DNA from 4 places in the Lysinibacillus sp. FN11 genome. Region 2 is predicted to be linked to each of the others. Evidence: riboswitches for the same ligand, from Rfam matches in the RefSeq annotation. Region 2 holds a riboswitch; each other region holds the start of a gene.

Region 1 (2,204 bases), 1.5 Mb from region 2:
GCCTCGAATTGTTTTTTTATAAAGGAAACGTCAATTGGGCAAACACCTGTTACACCCAAAGTATTTTGAGCAGTTAAAGCAGTAATCACAGAAGTACCAAACACTTCTAATTCCTGAAATGTTTTTAAATCAGCCTGTATACCCGCGCCACCACCACTATCTGAGCCAGCGATTGTTGTTACAATATGCATGAAGCTACACCATCCTTTGATAAGCGATGTATAGCATTGAGTAAGGCTATTTGAAAATCACCAATGTCTGCAGTAAATGCTGATGCCAGTACACCTGCTTTTTTATAGTAAGTAAGTGTTTCTATTAATTGTTGGTAAGGGTTATGGCTTACACTATAGGCTGCGCCACAAATTGCGCTAAGTAAACAACCTGTACCCGTTACTTCCGTCATTTGTGGATGACCACCAGCGATCCATTGACTATGCTTGCCATCAGTTATAAAATCGCGTTCTCCTGTGACAATAACAATGCATTGATAGCGTTGAGCCAATGATACGGCTTCTGCTTCCATAGCGATAGTGCCATGACCACTATCGACACCTTTTTGTTGCCAATTTACACCAGCTATTGCTGCTAGCTCGCCGAGATTACAGCGAATAACGGCAAATTGTATGTTTTCAAGTAAATATTTTACGGTTTCCTTACGGTAAGTTGTGGCTCCAACTCCGACAGGATCTAAAACAACAGGAATATCAAGTGTATTGGCTTTTTCACCTGCTAATAACATGGCACTTTTTGTGCGATTATTAAGTGTTCCAATATTAATTAATAATGCTTGAGCAATGGCTACCATCTCCTCTACCTCTTGGCAGTCATCGGCCATTACTGGTGAAGCACCTATCGCTAATAAACCATTTGCTTGAAAATTTGCCACTACATAATTGGTAATACAATGTATAAGTGGTTGTTGTTGACGAATTGTTTGAAAAATCATTGTAGTCCTCCTTTAGGGATGGACGTAAGCATGCAAAAAAGGCTCTTTTTGTGTAAAAATGCACGAAAAGAGCCTTTCATCTGAAAAAAGATGTTTATTGCTCCCTACGTCAGTATTAACTAACAGGTTCAAAGGGTCAGGTTTTACCTTCTCAACTCTTGCGAGTCCCCCTGCAATCTTGCTTTTAGTTGACCAAAATGTACCATACTTTTCATTTGTATTCAATAGCAAGTTTTCCTATAGATAAAATGTGACCGATGCCATATAGGAGAGTATGATAGTTGTCATGACTTTACCGAAATTAAACACAAACCATTGAAAATGCTGAAAAAAGAGTTTTATAATGTGTCATAACAAAAGGGGGCAATTGCCATGAAAAGACAAGATTTAGTTGCACCAGAATGGTATAACATAGTAGAGGAAATTGAAAAATATGCTCAGGATGCAACCAAAAATGCTTTAATCATTTATGAAGAAAACCAAGACATCCAATGTATTACATATGCACATTTATTGGAAAAAGCGAATCAAGCAGCACATGTATTCACCAAGCAAGGTTTAAAGAAAGGTGATGTCATTTTAGTGATGGTACCCCGTTCAGTGGAAGCATATATTGTGTATATTGCTGCATTAAAAGCAGGTTTAACTATTATTCCAAGTTCTGAAATGTTAAGAACAAAGGATATTGAGTATCGAATTCGTCATGCAAATGCTAAAGCGGTTATTGCATTTGAACCCTATATTGAACAGTTCGATAAGGTGGGGAATTTACAAGACATCCAACAATTTGTCATAGGGAATGCACATAAACCTTGGCAGAACATACTTGAAAAAATGTATAATCAATCTACAACCTACATAAATCCTATCCCAACAAAAAGCACAGACAATGCATTTTTAGCCTATACAAGTGGAACAACAGGAAATCCAAAAGCAGCAGTGCATACTCATAGTTGGGGCTATGCTCATTTACGAACAACAGCACCACATTGGTTGGGTGTACAAGAAAATGATATTGTTTGGGCGACTGCAGCACCAGGCTGGCAAAAATGGATATGGAGTCCGTTTCTGGCTACTTTAGGCAGTGGTGCTACTGCATTTGTCTACAAAGGTAAATTTGAAGCATCTTCTTATTTAGCATTGCTTCAGAGATTCAAAATCAATGTACTATGCTGTACACCAACTGAATATCGTTTTATGGCAGCGCTTGATAATTTACATGAGTATGATTTAAGTGCAATTCGCCAAGCTGTATCAG
Region 2 (2,204 bases):
AATTGTTGTTCCTATTTTAGTGTTACTTGTAATAGGCGCTATCCTACAAAAGAAATTTCGCTTTAATTTAAAAGCATTGTCTCAGCTTATTACATATTGCTTTATGCCGGCAGCTGTTTTTGTAAATTTATATGAAACACATGTGGAGTTATCGGTACTGGGAGAGGTCGGATTATTTATTATACTCTTTATCGGTAGTCAAATGTTACTCAGTCATTTTATGGCAAAAGGGCTAGGTTTAGCTAGAACAGAGGCAGCTGTCTTTAAAAATAGTGTGGTGCTTATTAACTCTGGCAATTACGGTATTCCAGTTGCTCAAATGATATTTGCCACGCAACCTATTGGAGTAGCCATTCAGGTCATGCTCGTAATCTTTCAAAATATGACTACGTATACATATGGATTATACAATTTAATTTCTTCTACAAAGTCGGGTATGACAATCATCAAGGATTTCTTTAAAATGCCTATTATTCATGCGCTGATTATAGGTGCCGCTATGAACTATTTTGGTATCGGTATTCCACAGTTTATCAAAATACCAGTAGAACATGTGGCAGATGGATTTATTGCTGTGGCCTTAATTACTTTAGGTGCACAATTATCACAACTAGAGATGAAATCAATGTTTAATAAAACCGTCATTATCAGCTGTTTTACGCGATTAATTATTGGACCATCTGTTGCATTAGCCATTATTTATATATTGGGATTAGATGGAGTCGTCGCACAATCACTGTTTATAGCTAGTGCCTTTCCAACATCCCGTAATAGTTCTAGTCTAGCATTGGAATATGATGTAGAATCAGCAACAGCCGCGCAAGCTGTTTTATTTTCTACCATTGTAAGCTGTATAACTGTAACCATTGTGATCTATTTTGCGGAAGTATTATTTACCTAGTAAGATAAAAAATAACTTCCATCTCTTAGTATTATCTGCTACACTAGCATCAAACTAAATAGTATTAACTAGGGGAGTCTGATGAGTCAGGCTGAGAGGGAAACGCTACGAAGTTTCTTGACCCTTTGGACCTGATCTGGCTCATACCAGCGTGGGAAAGTTAAGAAGCTATTGCAGAGTATGCAATCAATAGACCTTTACATTCGTGGCCGGATCCAAATAATTATTTTGGATTCGGCCTTTATTTTTTGGATTGTTGGGGTGAGCTAGAATCGGTCCTTATATCAAAATAAATTTAAGGGAGAGAAGTAGCTCATGTCAGCAATTAGTGAAAAGAATATTACCATTATGTCTAGCTTTGAAGGAAGCAAAAAAGTATATGTGGAAGGATCACGCCCAGATATTCTAGTACCTATGCGAGAAATTGCATTAAGTCCGACAACAGGCAGTTTTGGAAATGAAGAAAATGCTCCTATTCGAGTATATGATACGAGTGGGCCCTATACAGATCCAGCCTACCAAGTAGATATTACGAAAGGTTTACCTGCCTTACGAAATGCATGGATTCAAGAGCGAGGGGATGTAGAAGCATATGAGGGACGCTCCATTAAACCGGAGGATAATGGTTTTCGTCATGTTGATGACCCGCGTATTCAAGAAAATGTCTTCCCTGAGTTGACGAGAAAGCCTTTGCGTGCTAAAAAAGGTAAAAATGTGACACAGCTTCACTATGCACGAAGGGGGATTATAACGCCTGAAATGGAGTTTGTAGCGATTCGTGAAAATATGAATCCTGAATTTGTACGTTCAGAAATTGCAGCTGGACGAGCTATAATGCCTTCTAATATTAATCACCCTGAGGCAGAGCCAATGATTATTGGGCGTAATTTTCATGTAAAGATCAATGCGAATATCGGGAATTCTGCTGTATCTTCTTCCATTGCGGAAGAAGTTGAGAAAATGACCTGGGCAACTCGATGGGGCGCAGATAATATTATGGATCTATCGACTGGTAAACATATTCATACAACTAGAGAATGGATTATTCGAAATGCTGCAGTGCCAGTGGGAACAGTGCCAATTTATCAGGCTTTAGAAAAGGTAAATGGTGTAGCAGAGGATTTAACGTGGGAGGTTTATCGTGATACTCTCATTGAACAAGCTGAGCAGGGTGTGGATTACTTCACCATTCATGCAGGTGTCCTTTTACGCTATGTACCACTAACAGCAAATCGTGTGACAGGTATTGTATCTCGAGGGGGCTCTATCATGGCACAGTGGTGTTTATATCATCATCAAGAGA
Region 3 (2,204 bases), 960 kb from region 2:
GCGTTCAACAGCTTTACCAATTTGATTTAATTTAGATCCAGCCTTTACTTTTGTCATTGCTCGATCAAAGGCACTTTTAGCAACACGGCAAAGCTTTTCTTTGTCCTCATAGCCATCACCCACAACAAATGAAATACCTGTGTCAGCAAAATAGCCATTTAAAGAACCAGAAACATCAATATTTACGATATCTCCTTCTTGAATAACACGCTTTCCTGGAATACCATGTGCTACTTCTTCATTGACACTAATACATGTATACCCTGGAAAATCATATTCTCCCTTTGGTCCTGAAATAGCGCCAGCCTCTGCAAACATGCGACCAGCAATTTCATCAAGCTCAAGTGTTGTAACTCCTGGCTTTGTTGCAGCTTTCATCGCTTCGCGAATTTCAGCACAAATGCGTCCTATTTTTTTAAAAGCTTCAATCTCTTCTTGCGTTTTTACAATCATGTATAACGTCCCTTTCATCTAATATCTATTCTTTAATATAACATAACTTTTTATGCGTATAACGATAAACGCTTTAAATATTGTATGCTTTCCTACTTTGCAAAGTGCTAAAAGAGCTATTCACGATAAAAAAGCCCCTCCACTCATGTGAAGGGACTTGCATTAAGCTTTTCTTTGCATTAATTGTGGAGCGGCTGTGAATAAAAGAACACCAACGATTGCCGTTAAAATGGTTGCTGGTAGCATATATGTACCATTGTAGATGATGGAATAGATCCATGCATTTTGGTCACCGGCATATTCGGCAAAAAATACAGCACCAGCAATTGTATGTGCTGTGTATCGTAAGAAGCCTGCGAAAACGGTACCTATGATTATATAAAGTGCCATTTTTGTTTTGTTCATATGTTTAGCAGCGTCTAACACTGGTCCACGAACAACCGCCGCTAATCCTACAACTGTAAAAGCAACTCCATAATCCAAGAATCCTTGTAGCCAGTGCACAATCGTAGCACCAAACATGGTTTGCATTACACCTACGAGTAATCCAGTTGTTAGCCCAGCTACTAAGCCCCAGCGAAATGCTATTAACATAATTGGTACCATAACAAGACTAACTGAGCCGCCTTGTGCCCATACTTTAAAGGAAACCTGATCCAGTACGAGACCAATCGCTGCAAAAATCGCAATCTCCACTAGCATTAATAGTCTTTTTTTGTCCATACATATTCTCTCCTTTGTTCCGATGTAGGATACAAGAGCAGGAATAGAAAAGCGCTGATATGTCTCTTTCTGACACCTTTTTTCCTTTAAGGACGAAAAAACGATGTCAGGACAGAGCCTCACATCGTACAAGTGTCGGTTTCTATCCACATCCCTACGCAAGCGTTAACTTACAGGTTCGAAGAGTCAAGGCATTACGTGCCCAGTCTCAGCTGACATCATCAGCTCCCCTTGTGGTCGTTACATCTGAATTTATTTGAACAATCTCATTGTACGCAAAGGATTGAAGGATTACAACCTTCCATACATCATTTTTTTGAAACTTTGCTGTTTTTCATGCGTAAATATTTAAAAAGGAGGTACAACTATGGAGAATCAAAAAATTTTAGCTGCCTTTAGTTATCTTAGTATTTTCTTCGCCCCTTTTATCGTTCCATTAATTGTATATTTTGTGACAAAAGACAGTGATGTAAAAAGCCATTCGATTCGTGCACTTGTCTCTCATTTAATACCTTTTGTTTTTGGCATTCTATTCTTTATTGTCTTTGTTTTTTCTACATTTAGTTTAGATCCAACCTCCAATAACAAGACGGTGATGATTATTTGGTTTGCTTCATTCGCCATCTATGCTCTCGTCTCACTAGGTATTGTGATTTGGAATATAATTCAGGCTGTTCGTGTTATCCGTTAATGTTTTATTTTTAAGTGAAACAGGTAGTAGTAATTGTAAAAGGAGCTGTTTTGGGATGAAAGTATCAAACGTTGTAAAAACTGCCGTCAAGTTAGCACCTATTGTTATTCCTATCGTAAAAAAAGTAATGGCTGCAAAAAAGGGCACAACACCTAATACCACCACTCGAAAAAAATAAAACGAAGGCGTATTCCTATACGCCTTCGTTTTATTTCACTTCAAAATGGGTTTGACTATGGCCATTCAATGTTTTTTCCACGTGTAAAACTGCTGGCATCGCAGATTTCAATTCAGGCACATGAGAAATAACGCCAATCATACGACCAGAATCCTGTAA
Region 4 (2,204 bases), 630 kb from region 2:
CAAGCTGAACCTGGATTAATTTTCTTCCGTGTAGCAGATGAAAAGCAGGCCATCTATCAGGCAGGGCTAAGTGTTCCTTATAGTGCTGAATACGAACTACTCCCTGTAAATAACCAACTGATAGAAGAGTTAACTCAGCGAACAGGAGGCACTGTTTTAAAGGAACCACAAGATGTCTTCCGTGACTTTACGACAAAAGGAGCAGATCGGCAAAATATTGCCACATGGCTACTCTTAGCGAGTATGCTTCTTTTCTTTATTGATATTACCATAAGACGTTTTGGTTGGAATTTCCTAACGAATACGAAGAAAAAAGAGCCGCTGGTTGAGGAAAAAACTCTACAGGCAGAAGACACAAATGTAGCACATTTGTTAAAAGGCATGAAAAAACGATCTTAAAATAGAGGAAGCAGCAGTGCAAACTTAATAGTTTTGCACTGCTTTTTTATATTGTTTGAATAGAGAGTTGTCCCCTTTGTTAGAGCGGGTAAGATGATCTAAAAAGTGGGCTCTTTGCTCATAAGGAGAGAAAGGCGCTCTAAGTTGAGTCATTGCCGCTCATAAAGAGTAGAAAAGCGCTCCAAGTAGAGCCATTGCCGCTCATAAAGTGGAAAAAGGCGCTCTAAGTAGAGGTATTCTCGCTCATAAAGGGAAGAAAAGCGCTCTAACTAAAGTCATCACCGATCATAAAGAGAGATAAAACCCTCCAATCCCTCTCAATAAAGAGAAGAATTAAACCTCTTTACTAGCTCTGTTTTACGCATGCTACTCGCAACCATTACACCTAAAATGGCGCCGATTGTACTTGATGTTAAAAAGGCTGGTAGGAAGAAGAATGCTGCTACAGATGTTCCCATGAATAATTTTGCGTAAGGGACGGCAATAAGTGAAGCCAGAATGCCAGTTCCGATAACTTCTCCGATACCAGCTAACCACATCTTATTGCTATATTTATAGGCAAGGGCAGCACAGAACGCACCGATGATACTACCAGGGATAGCTAGTAGAGAGCCTGTTCCAGTAAAAATACGAATGATGGCAGTGACAAAGGCAACTATAACTGTTGGTACGGGTCCAAGTATAATCGCTCCTATCACATTAATAGCATGCTGAACGGGGTAAGCACGTGCGATTCCTGTTGGGATGGATACGAAAGTAGAGCCTGCAACAGCAATGGCTACTAATAAAGCCATGACTGTTAATTTACGAATTGACATAAAGTTCACTCCTTTTGGTAAAGTTGGTGAGGAAAAATAAAAAGGCCACCCCTTTAAACAATAGGAAGCGGCCTTGCATGTATATAGTGACAACAGCAAGTAGCGCCACTTCCCTCCGCTAGTGTGAACTAGATCAGGTTCAAAGGGTCCGTATATTACCATATACGTCTCAGCCTTTTAAAGACTCCCCTAGTGGTTAAGATTATTCAATTTAGTGAATCAACAATAATGTAACATACTGTTAAAAATAGTCAATGATTTTTCAGACTATTTTGGATCGGGATGCATTAAATGAGGTGCTTTTTTCACTGTCCAGATGAGCGCAAGGAAGAAACAAGCTAATAATATGATAGAACCAAAAATATAGGGGCTATTCATATTCCAATCAAATAATAAACCTGCCAAAGCGGGTCCAATCATATTCCCAAGGCTCATATAGGCATTATTCAAGCCCGCAGCAAATCCCTGCTCTTTTTCTGCAAGTTTTGAGATGAGTGTATTAACAGCTGGACGAATTAATGTCGTTGCTGTAGAGAAAATTGTTGCTACAACTAATATAAGGGCAAAGCCAGAAACAAATAATATTAAGAAAATAGCAACGGATGCAATAAACAAATTAACTAGTACTACTTTCATTTCACCATAACGATTGAACAGTGGTGTAATAATAAACATTTGTACTACTACTCCAAAAGCACCACCAACAACTAATATAATCGCTATATCTACAGGTGTGTAATTAAACTTTTCTGTCACAAATAATGACAATGTCGTTTGGAAATTTGCAATTCCAAACGAGAACACCAGCATAATTATGAGCATAACAAAATAAGGCATATGTATGGAACGAGCCATTTGCTTCGCCAGATTGTCTTGCTTTTGTTTCTGTTGCGCAGTGTTTGGTTTGGTAGAAGGTAATAAAAAGTAAGATAAAATAGATGCTACAATGGCTGCAGCTCCAGCTGTGAAAAATGGGAAATGTAAGCT

What was found. A riboswitch is a leader RNA that binds a small molecule or an ion and turns the genes downstream of it on or off. The one in region 2 is predicted to bind thiamine pyrophosphate.
Region 1: another riboswitch for thiamine pyrophosphate. It lies ahead of thiM (hydroxyethylthiazole kinase); the one in region 2 lies ahead of thiC (phosphomethylpyrimidine synthase ThiC).
Region 3: another riboswitch for thiamine pyrophosphate. It lies ahead of thiT (energy-coupled thiamine transporter ThiT); the one in region 2 lies ahead of thiC (phosphomethylpyrimidine synthase ThiC).
Region 4: another riboswitch for thiamine pyrophosphate. It lies ahead of thiW (energy coupling factor transporter S component ThiW); the one in region 2 lies ahead of thiC (phosphomethylpyrimidine synthase ThiC).

The regions. Positions count from the first base shown of each region.
Region 1 is NZ_CP102383.1:3,022,460-3,024,663, reverse strand. It holds gene thiD (bifunctional hydroxymethylpyrimidine kinase/phosphomethylpyrimidine kinase) at 1-191, opposite strand, end outside; gene thiM (hydroxyethylthiazole kinase) at 179-946, opposite strand; TPP riboswitch at 1,031-1,128, opposite strand; gene mbcS (acyl-CoA synthetase MbcS) at 1,319-2,204, shown strand, end outside.
Region 2 is NZ_CP102383.1:4,558,949-4,561,152, forward strand. It holds gene NP781_RS23835 (AEC family transporter) at 1-901, shown strand, start outside; TPP riboswitch at 962-1,076, shown strand; gene thiC (phosphomethylpyrimidine synthase ThiC) at 1,217-2,204, shown strand, end outside.
Region 3 is NZ_CP102383.1:3,596,484-3,598,687, forward strand. It holds gene map (type I methionyl aminopeptidase) at 1-453, opposite strand, end outside; gene thiT (energy-coupled thiamine transporter ThiT) at 616-1,176, opposite strand; TPP riboswitch at 1,311-1,418, opposite strand; gene NP781_RS19100 (magnetosome magnetite crystal formation protein family) at 1,544-1,867, shown strand; gene NP781_RS19105 (hypothetical protein) at 1,923-2,045, shown strand; gene NP781_RS19110 (AAA family ATPase) at 2,076-2,204, opposite strand, start outside.
Region 4 is NZ_CP102383.1:284,510-286,713, forward strand. It holds gene NP781_RS01260 (VWA domain-containing protein) at 1-399, shown strand, start outside; gene thiW (energy coupling factor transporter S component ThiW) at 717-1,217, opposite strand; TPP riboswitch at 1,311-1,418, opposite strand; gene NP781_RS01270 (MFS transporter) at 1,485-2,204, opposite strand, start outside.